One region of the Pseudomonas graminis genome, then DNA from elsewhere that is predicted to be linked to it. Evidence: predicted binding sites of a transcription regulator. Region 1 holds the regulator's gene; each other region holds the start of a gene.

Region 1 (3,276 bases):
CAGCACTGAGCCCGCTCATCAACGGCGTGCTCAGCTCCACCAGGTCCATCGTCCGGTTGGCCGCGTTTTCGGTCAGCCTGACCACGTACGACAGCCGCTCGGTGGCGTCGGTGATCTGGGAGACCTCCTCGGCCTGCGGCATGTTCGGGTCGATCTGGAAGTTGACGATCGCGCTGTGCAGCTCGCGCGTCAATTTGCCGACTTCCTGATACAGGCCACGGTCGCGGGTCTGGTTAAGCTCATGGATCAGTTGCACGGCGTCGCCGAACTTGCCTTTTTCAAGGCTCGCGACCAGCTCTTGTGCGTGTTTCTTCAGGGTTGACTCAAAGTCACCCATTGTCGAATCTTTGGAATCCATAGCGCCCTCGCAGCGGACATCAGCTATTGACGCGCTCGAATATCTTTTCGATTTTCTCTTTGAGCACTTGCGCGGTGAACGGCTTCACCACGTAGCCGTTCACACCGGCCTGAGCAGCTTCGATGATCTGCTCGCGCTTGGCTTCGGCAGTGACCATCAGCACCGGCAGGCTGCGCAGACGCTCGTCGGCACGCACCTGCCGCAACAGGTCGATGCCGGACATGCCCGGCATGTTCCAGTCAGTGACGAGGAAGTCAAAGGCGCCGCTTTGCAGCATCGGCAATGCGGTGAGTCCGTCATCTGCTTCGGCCGTGTTGGTGAACCCAAGGTCACGCAACAGGTTTTTTATGATCCGCCGCATCGTTGAGAAGTCATCAACGATGAGGATTTTCATGTTCTTGTCCAATTCGACCTCCAAGCAGTCTTTAACGCGTTCAGCACCTGAACGCGCATTCAATCAATACCGGCTGCGCCGAACATGAAAAGGGGTGGAATCGACCGGGACGAGCGCAGCGAAACCGGATCATCCACGACCCGGTTCGACCGACTCCTGCCGTGTCTCTTTTGCTTCCGCTCACGTCCTGCACAGCCGGTCTTACAAGCAACACGCAGGCCTCGCGGCCCGCGCCTGATTCAGGAACGTGCGCGCCACTCGCCAAGGCGACCGCGCAACCGCGCCGCGCATTGACTGTGCAGCTGGCTGACCCGCGACTCGCTGACCCCCAGAACCTCACCGATTTCCTTGAGGTTCAGCTCTTCGTCGTAGTACAGCGACAACACCAGGCGTTCACGTTCCGGCAAGTTGGCAATGGCCTCGGCCAGCGCAGCCTGGAAGCGCTCGTCTTCCAGATCCCGCGACGGTTCCAGGGACTGGCTCGCGCCGTCCTCGTGCAGCCCTTCGTGTTCGCCGTCCTGCAACAGGTCGTCGAAACTGAACAGGCGGCTGCCCAGGGTATCGTTCAGAATCCCGTAATAATCGTCGAGACTCATTTCAAGTTCGGCAGCAACCTCGTGATCTTTAGCGTCACGGCCGGTTTTTGCTTCGATTGCACGAATCGCGTCACTGACCATGCGCGTATTGCGGTGGACCGAGCGCGGCGCCCAGTCCCCCTTGCGCACTTCGTCGAGCATCGCGCCACGGATACGAATACCCGCGTACGTCTCGAAGCTGGCCCCTTTGGTGGAGTCGTATTTGGTCGAAACCTCGAGCAAGCCAATCATGCCCGCCTGGATCAAATCCTCGACCTGCACGCTGGCCGGCAGACGCGCCAGCAAGTGGTAGGCGATTCGTTTGACCAGCGGGGCATAACGCTCGATCAGCTCATACTGGGAGTCTTTGGACGATTTGCTGTACATGCGATAGCCACTTGCTGTCATGAGACGGGCCCTGCGCTGGTTTGATGCACGAGGCGTTCTACGAAAAATTCCAGGTGACCGCGCGGGTTCGCCGGCAGCGGCCAGGTGTCGACTTTCTGTGCGATGGCCTTGAACGCCAGCGCACATTTGGAACGCGGAAACGCTTCGTACACGGCGCGCTGTTTCTGCACGGCCTTGCGTACGCATTCGTCGTACGGCACGGCGCCTACATACTGCAGGGCAACGTCGAGAAAGCGGTCGGTGACCTTGGTCAGCTTGGCGAAGAGGTTGCGCCCTTCCTGCGGGCTCTGGGCCATGTTGGCCAGGACGCGGAAGCGGTTCATGCCGTAATCGCGGTTGAGCAGTTTGATCAGGGCGTAGGCGTCCGTGATCGACGTGGGCTCGTCGCACACCACCAGCAGCACTTCCTGGGCTGCGCGCACGAAGCTCACCACCGACTCGCCGATGCCGGCGGCGGTATCGATGACCAGCACGTCGAGGTTGTCGCCGATGTCACTGAACGCCTGAATCAGCCCGGCATGTTGCGCCGGGGTCAGGTGGACCATGCTCTGGGTGCCCGACGCCGCCGGCACGATGCGGACGCCGCCCGGGCCCTGCAGCAGGACATCGCGCAGCTCGCACCGCCCTTCGATGACGTCAGCCAGGGTGCGTTTGGGGGTCAGCCCCAACAATACGTCGACGTTGGCCAGACCCAGATCGGCGTCCAGCAACATGACGCGACGTCCCAGCTCGGCCAGCGCCAGTGAAAGATTCACTGAAACGTTGGTCTTGCCTACGCCACCTTTGCCACCGGTCACCGCGATAACCTGTACGGGATGCATGCTGCCCATGTTAATTGTTTACCTTGTCTTGCTTAGACCTAAGCCACATGTCGGGCTGCACGTTCAGTGTCTGAACAATGCCTGGCAGACCATCGATGCAGGAAAATTCCACTGTCATTTTCTTCACCTAGCCCGCGCGCTTGCCGGTGCTGTGATAAAGATCCGCAAACATATCCGCCATCGCTTCCTCGCTTGGCTCCTCCTGCATCTGCACACTGACAGCCCGGCTCACCAACTGGTGCCGACGCGGCAAATGCAGATCATCCGGTATCCGTGGGCCATCGGTCAGATAGGCCACAGGCAGTTCGTGTGTCACGGCCAGGCTGAGCACTTCGCCCAGGTTGGCCGTTTCGTCGAGCTTGGTCAGGATGCACCCGGCCAGGCCGCAACGTTTATAACTGTGGTAAGCCGCTGACAGCACCTGCTTCTGGCTGGTTGTCGCCAGCACAAGGTAGTTGCGCGCCTTGATGCCACGGCCGGCGAGGGTTTCCAGTTGCAGACGCAGGGCCGGATCGCTGGCTTGCAGGCCGGCGGTGTCGATCAAGACCACGCGCTTGCGCAACAGCGGCTCCAGCGCCTGAGCCAGGGACTGGCCCGGGTCGACGTGGGTAACCGGTACATTGAGGATCCGGCCCAGGGTTTTCAGCTGTTCCTGAGCGCCAATGCGGAAACTGTCCATGCTCACCAGCGCGATATTTTGCGCGCCGTATTTCAACACAT
Region 2 (3,276 bases), 1.0 Mb from region 1:
AACCCTTCGAACGCTGTCTGCTGTTGGATCGCGCTGACAATGTTCTTGCGCGTGGCCGGCTGCTGGTTGCCGTCCTTGTCCACGAACACTTCGCTCTGCAGCTCGGCTTCATCGCCTTCACCGATGAACGAGAAACCGAGGAATTCAAAGGCTTCGCGGTCAGCGTTGGCTTTCGAGCGCGGCGTGCGCAGAGGCAGGGTGACGCTGGCGCCGTCCTTACTGATGACGAACACCTCGGCTTCCTTCTTCGGTCGTGCCGCTTTGCTCTTGCCGCCGCTCGGGTTGCTGACCGCTTGATGCGTCTGGTTCAGCACCTTCAACGCCAGGCTGTAGACGAGTTCCTGGAAACTCGGGTCGTCCTTGTAGCTCGAGAGAATCCGGCTGATCGGAAATTTCGCGCTCAGGTCTTCGAGGGCGGCCATGTCGGCGGCTTCGGCGTCCTTGAGCTGTTTAAGCTGACCCATCAGTTCGTAGGCCTGGTCATCATCGAATCGGTCATGGGCGGCGCGTATAGCCAACCGCAAATCGCGAATCTGGTCGCTTTCCTTGGCGCTCTGGAAGGCGTCGAGCACCATCTCGCTGATGCTTTTGGCCTGTGGCACATGTTGTGAAAGGTTGATGGCTTCTTCGTAGGCTTGCTTCGACGACACGGCGTTTGCCACCGGATCGGTATGGGAATCAGACATTGAACATCCACTGCTTCGTTAACTGGGGTTGAGGCGCGAAAAGCTCGGGGCGTTTCGAGGGGCGTAATCTATTGGACGAGGGCGCTGTTGTCACGGATTGCTGCTCGCGCCCGGGCCGCAGGGCAACATCCAGGCATCCCGCCCCATGCGCGCTACGCTATGAGTTCATCGACCCACAGGCGTTAGGCCATGCGAAAAATCTGGGCGCGCTACATCGATTTGCTGGAAAACGACCTCAGCACGCAAATCTTCGACAACATCAAAAACCTGCTGGTGTGCGCGCTGTTGTTCGCGGCGGGCACCAGTGCGTTGAGGGCTGATTACCACCAGTTCATCGGCGTGCTGGTGTCTGGCGCTACCGGATGGGGGCTGATTGGCGTGTCCGCCGTGCTGATGTTCCTGAACGTCAGCGACGGCATTCGCCGCCTCGGCAAGTTGCGCTATCACGTGGCGATTCAGATTCTGGTGTCGCTGGTGTACTTGCTGATCGCTGCCCGATTGGTGGAAGTAGTCTGGGCGTTTCGGGCTGCTTGAGACGGGTTTCTGCGAATGAATCGGGGGCGAGGCGGTATTGCATGTCGCCTGGAAGGCCGACATCCGGACCTGAAACAGCCCGGCGCTTGCCGGGCTAGTCTTAAACGCAGGTCCCGCCTTTGTGGTGTGACCCCGTTCCGCCAGATGGGTGCGTGCCTTTCGGACACGCCGATGCGAAGAGAGAAACGATTGAAAGCAGAGCGACCAGTCCAGCGATAGCTATCTTCTTCATATTGCCTCCGTGCACTGCGAGATGCAGTACAGGGCTATCGGCGATTTGGGATCCCGCTTTAGCCATGGACGGCCAGAAACAACAAAGCCCGCACAAGGCGGGCTTTGTTGAGGTACTTGGTGGCTACACAGGGACTTGAACCCCGGACCCCAGCATTATGAATGCTATGCTCTAACCAACTGAGCTATGTAGCCAAGTGGCGCGCATTATTCGCTCAGATCGGATATGTGTCAAGCGTCTCTTCTAAAAAATTTATCCACGTGATCAATCGGTTAGCCTCCCGGCTCTTCAGCCTTTGTTCATCCCTGCACGGCAGTGACAGTTTACTCCCCACGCTGAGTGCTTTTGCCCCACTTTCGCGCATGCACCCTGCACTGTCCTCGATCGGGTGCCCGGTTTGATGGCTTCGTGCTATCGGTCCGGTTTTTGCTTATGCCTGCCGCATCGCTGCCGCTATAGATGAAAGCGGCGGCAGATCTCGATAAGCCCAAACCCGTTCTTTGCATCGAGGATGGGCGGTTATCGTTTTCTAAACATAGACATGGCATTTTGCCGGTAAGAATGTAAGGCAGCGCTGTGATCATCATGGATCAAGCAGCGGTCTGTCGGTGAGGAGTAGTCGGCTATGCAGAGTCTTTTGTCGCCAGGCATCCGCCTGCTCGGACGTCTCGGGTTCGCGCGCAAGTTTCAGGTGCTCTTCTTTTTGTTCATCTTGCCGCTCGCGGGCAGCCTGTGGATGATCGGCCAGGATTACCGCAGCAAGCTTGCGGTGATTTCCCAGGAACAAGCTGGCGTGCGCCAACTGATGGCGCTCGATGCGTTGGATGTGCAGCTCACGGCCCAGCGCAACCGCGCCGCGCGCTGGAAGGCCGTCGACATTCTTCGGGATCCGACACCGGCCGCGAAGGCCGCCATGAACGCGCTGGATGCTGCCAACCCTGAGTTGACTCGAACCCTGGCGTCCCTTGGCGATGAGCTAAAGGCGCAGAACGCCAGTGGCGACATCATGACTCGGTATCAGGCGCTGCAAGCCTCAGTCAAAGGGATGGATTCAGATTCCCTGCGTACAGTCGGCTGGTGGCCGGATGGTTATGATCGCTTCACGTCCGCGCTCACGGCGCTGCAGAGTCTTCGTGAACAGATCGCGATGGACAGCGGATTGATCCTCGATCCCTGGCTTGAAACCTACTTGCTGATGCAAATCGCCACGCAGCAGGCGCCGGACCTTGTCGAGCGGGTAGGGCGCATGGCAAGTATCGGCCAGTCGTCGATCGCGTCCGGTCAGTTCTCATTGCAGAGCCGTCTTCAGATGCGCGACCTGCGCAGTCGCATCGGCGACGCCCGCGATCAGTTGGTCAAAGCAGTAGGCTCGCTAAAAGCCAAGGCTTACCCGGGCATCGAGGTCTGGACGCGTCAGTATGAAGACAGTCTTCAGCGCCTTGATACCGAGCTGAAAGTGCTCGACGACGGTGTGTTCGGCGGCAGCATCAAGCTCGACCCGGCCGCTTTCGAACGCAGCGTCGATAACGTCAGCGACGGACTGGCGGCCCTGCGCAAGCAGTCACTGTCGTCACTCACCAGCCGACTCGATTATTACCATGAACAGGCCACTCAGCAGTTTGTGCCGGTGGCCGCGATTTTCAGCATTCTCGCGCTCGCGGCGCTGTATCTCTTCATGTGCCTCCAGGCGTCGATTCAGCGCAGCGCCAAGGGCATTACGACCTTGGCCGAGTCCCTGCGCGACGGCAATTTGTGCGTTGAGGTCGCCGTTGAAGGGCGTGACGAACTGGCAGCCATCAGCACCGCACTCAACGTTGCGGTAGT
Region 3 (3,276 bases), 540 kb from region 1:
CCGCGGGACTTCATGCCGACGTAGCGATTCTCGACGATATCCAGACGACCGATGCCGTGCTCGCCGCCAATGCGGTTTAAGGTGGCGAGGACGGTGGCTGGGGTCATCTCAACGCCGTCCAGCGCCACGATGTCGCCGTTGCGGTAGGTCAGTTCCAGATACTGCGGCTTGTCCGGCGCGTTTTCCGGTGAAACTGTCCACCGCCACATGTCTTCTTCGTGCTCGGTCCAGGTGTCCTCCAGCACGCCACCCTCATAAGAGATGTGCAGCAGGTTGGCGTCCATGGAGTACGGGGATTTTTTCTTGCCGTGACGCTCGATCGGGATGGCGTGCTTCTCGGCGTAGTCCATCAGCTTCTCGCGGGACAGCAGGTCCCACTCACGCCATGGCGCAATGACTTTCACACCAGGCTTGAGCGCATAAGCACCCAGCTCGAAGCGAACCTGGTCGTTGCCTTTGCCGGTGGCGCCGTGGGAAATGGCGTCAGCGCCAGTTTCGTTAGCGATTTCGATGAGGCGTTTGGCGATCAGGGGACGCGCGATGGAAGTACCCAGCAGGTACTCGCCTTCGTAGACGGTGTTGGCGCGGAACATCGGGAACACGAAATCACGCACGAATTCTTCGCGCAGGTCGTCGATGTAGATTTCCTTGACGCCCATGGCTTGCGCCTTGGCGCGTGCTGGCTCGACTTCTTCGCCCTGACCCAGGTCAGCGGTGAAGGTCACCACCTCGCAGTTGTACGTATCTTGCAGCCACTTGAGGATTACCGAAGTATCCAGGCCACCGGAATACGCGAGAACTACCTTGTTTACGTCCGCCATGCCATCACTCCAACGCGTTGTACGGAAAACCGACGAGTTTACCGATCACGCGCGGGAATTTACAGTGTCGCGACAGCTTCTGACGGCAAAGCGACAGATTATGTCAGTCAGACGACTTCGCCGCCCTTGGTCAAGAGGCCTTGGCGGGGGCCGTACTTGCCGCTGTAACGGGTGCAGCGCCTGGAGTTGGCGTTGCGGCAGGCGCAGGCACTGGGACTGGGACTGGGACTGGGACTGGGACTGGTATCGGAGCAGGTGCAGCAGCCGGCGGCACGGCTGGAGTCTGCTGCGCCACACGCTCCAGGTGGATGTTCACTCGGCGGTTGCGCGCGCGATTGGCGTTGTTGGTGTTAGGCGCCAGCGGGTACTGCTCGCCGTGGAAGCGCAGGGTGATCTGTTCTTCCGGGATGCCCTGGGCTTTAAGGTAGTCCATGACCGACAGCGCACGGCGCCGCGACAGATCACGGTTGGTCAACCGGTTGCCGCTGTTATCGGAGTGACCGTCCAGTTCGACGTGATTGACCGTCGGATCGGCCTTCATATAAGCCAGCACGGTGTCCAGCTTACGCTTGGCGGACGCATCCAACTCGATGCCGCCGCCGGGGAAGCCGATCTCGGATTGCCGCACCTGTTCGAAATTCATCGGCAACAGCTTCGCTGTACATACTTGAAAATCGTCGTAGGCCTTGCTGAATTTGACCGGCAGCAGACGGACTTCCATGGCGCCGCCGCCATCGCGCAGTGAGTGACGAATCACCGGACTGCGCCCTTCCATCAGGCCCGCGATCAACCGCGTGGCCTGGGCCTGATTGGTATTGAAAGGAATCTCGCCGCCGCTGACTTTTACCGCGCCAAGATTGAGATCGCTGCGCCCCGGCTGCCATGGCGCCGCGGCGGCAATCAACATGGCCGACCCGGATGCCAGACTGTAGCCATTTGCTTTCAAGCGAAACGTCGGCTGTTCGCCCGCACGCCGCACGAACTCGCCCGCACCGAAATCGGCGATAGGTTGAGTCAGTCTGCATTCGAACTGATCGCCTTCCACCTTCCACTCAATATTTTCCAGACGCGTCTGGAAAGTGAGCGCCATGGCCGGCAGGCTGGCAAACGCGCTGAGCAGGGCTAGATATCGCTGGCGCACGGGAGGCTCCACTAAATTCACGTGTAACAAGATTTATGACTTACACGTGGCTATCGGTAACTTCCCGCAAAACTTGATAGCGAGTGCCTGGAGGAGTCTTTTCCGGTAGCATTCCCAGCGAGTTTGACCCGCCTGGAATCCCCAATGTCCGAACGCCTGACCCTCCTGCGCCCCGACGACTGGCACATCCATCTTCGAGATGGCGCTGTTTTGCCCCACACCGTCGCCGACGTAGCGCGCACTTTTGGCCGCGCGATCATCATGCCGAACCTCGTGCCGCCGGTACGCAATGCAGAGCAAGCAGACGCCTATCGTCAGCGCATCCTCGCCGCGCGCCCGCAAGGCAGCCGTTTCGAGCCGCTGATGGTGCTCTACCTCACCGACCTGACGCAGCCCGAAGAAATTCGCGCCGCGAAGGCCAGTGGTTTCGTCTACGCCGCCAAGTTGTACCCGGCAGGCGCCACTACTAATTCCGATTCGGGCGTGACCAGCGTCGACAAGATATTCCCGGTGCTCGAGGCGATGGCCGAGGTAGGCCTGCCGCTGCTCATCCACGGCGAAGTGACCCGCGGCGACATCGACGTATTCGACCGCGAAAAGATTTTTATCGACGAGCACATGCGTCGTGTCGTCGAGCGTTTTCCGACGCTGAAAGTGGTGTTCGAACACATCACTACCGCGGATGCCGTGCAGTTCGTCAATGAAGCGTCGGCCAATGTGGGCGCAACCATCACTGCCCACCATTTGCTGTACAACCGCAACCATATGCTGGTGGGCGGCATTCGCCCTCACTTCTATTGCCTGCCGATTCTCAAGCGCAATACCCACCAGGTCGCCCTGCTGGATGCCGCCACCAGCGGCAACAGCAAGTTCTTCCTCGGCACGGACTCCGCGCCCCATGCGCAGCACGCGAAAGAAGCGGCGTGCGGTTGCGCCGGCTGCTATACCGCGTTTGCCGCCATCGAGCTTTACGCCGAGGCATTCGAATCACTCAATGCGCTGGACAAGCTGGAAGGTTTCGCCAGTCTGCACGGCCCGGCGTTCTATGGCCTGCCGACCAACACCGACACTATTACCCTGGTTCGTGACGAGTGGACGGCCCCCGCCAGCCTGCCGTTTGGCGAGCTTTCTGTCATCCCGCTGCGCGCCGGTGAAAAACTGCGCTGGCGTCTGCTGGAGCAACACGCGTGAGTGAAGAACATTATGAAGACGAGCAAGAAGGCTCCGGTGGCGGTACAGGGTCCCGGCACCCGATGGCTGCCCGTTTTCGCGGTTACCTGCCTGTGGTCGTTGACGTAGAAACAGGCGGATTCA

Evidence for each region. The regulator FliA, encoded in region 1, starts transcription of late flagellar genes. The targets are predictions, from matches to a motif close to CTAAAGTTTNNNNNNNNNNNGCCGNTAA.
Region 2: the regulator FliA is predicted to act here: its motif matches at 1,882-1,909, upstream of FX982_RS04000 (methyl-accepting chemotaxis protein).
Region 3: the regulator FliA is predicted to act here: its motif matches at 2,013-2,040, upstream of FX982_RS01815 (flagellar protein MotY).

What each region holds. Positions count from the first base shown of each region.
Region 1 is NZ_CP053746.1:5,368,112-5,371,387, forward strand. Features, by position in the region: gene FX982_RS23820 (protein phosphatase CheZ) at 1-358, opposite strand, end outside; gene FX982_RS23825 (chemotaxis response regulator CheY) at 378-752, opposite strand; gene fliA (RNA polymerase sigma factor FliA) at 992-1,735, opposite strand; gene fleN (flagellar synthesis regulator FleN) at 1,732-2,565, opposite strand; gene flhF (flagellar biosynthesis protein FlhF) at 2,684-3,276, opposite strand, start outside.
Region 2 is NZ_CP053746.1:866,616-869,891, reverse strand. Features, by position in the region: gene FX982_RS04015 (hypothetical protein) at 1-686, opposite strand, end outside; gene FX982_RS04010 (hypothetical protein) at 876-1,220, shown strand; tRNA gene FX982_RS04005 (tRNA-Met) at 1,570-1,646, opposite strand; gene FX982_RS04000 (methyl-accepting chemotaxis protein) at 2,078-3,276, shown strand, end outside.
Region 3 is NZ_CP053746.1:385,741-389,016, forward strand. Features, by position in the region: gene FX982_RS01810 (argininosuccinate synthase) at 1-821, opposite strand, end outside; gene FX982_RS01815 (flagellar protein MotY) at 952-1,962, opposite strand; gene pyrC (dihydroorotase) at 2,107-3,153, shown strand; gene rnt (ribonuclease T) at 3,150-3,276, shown strand, end outside.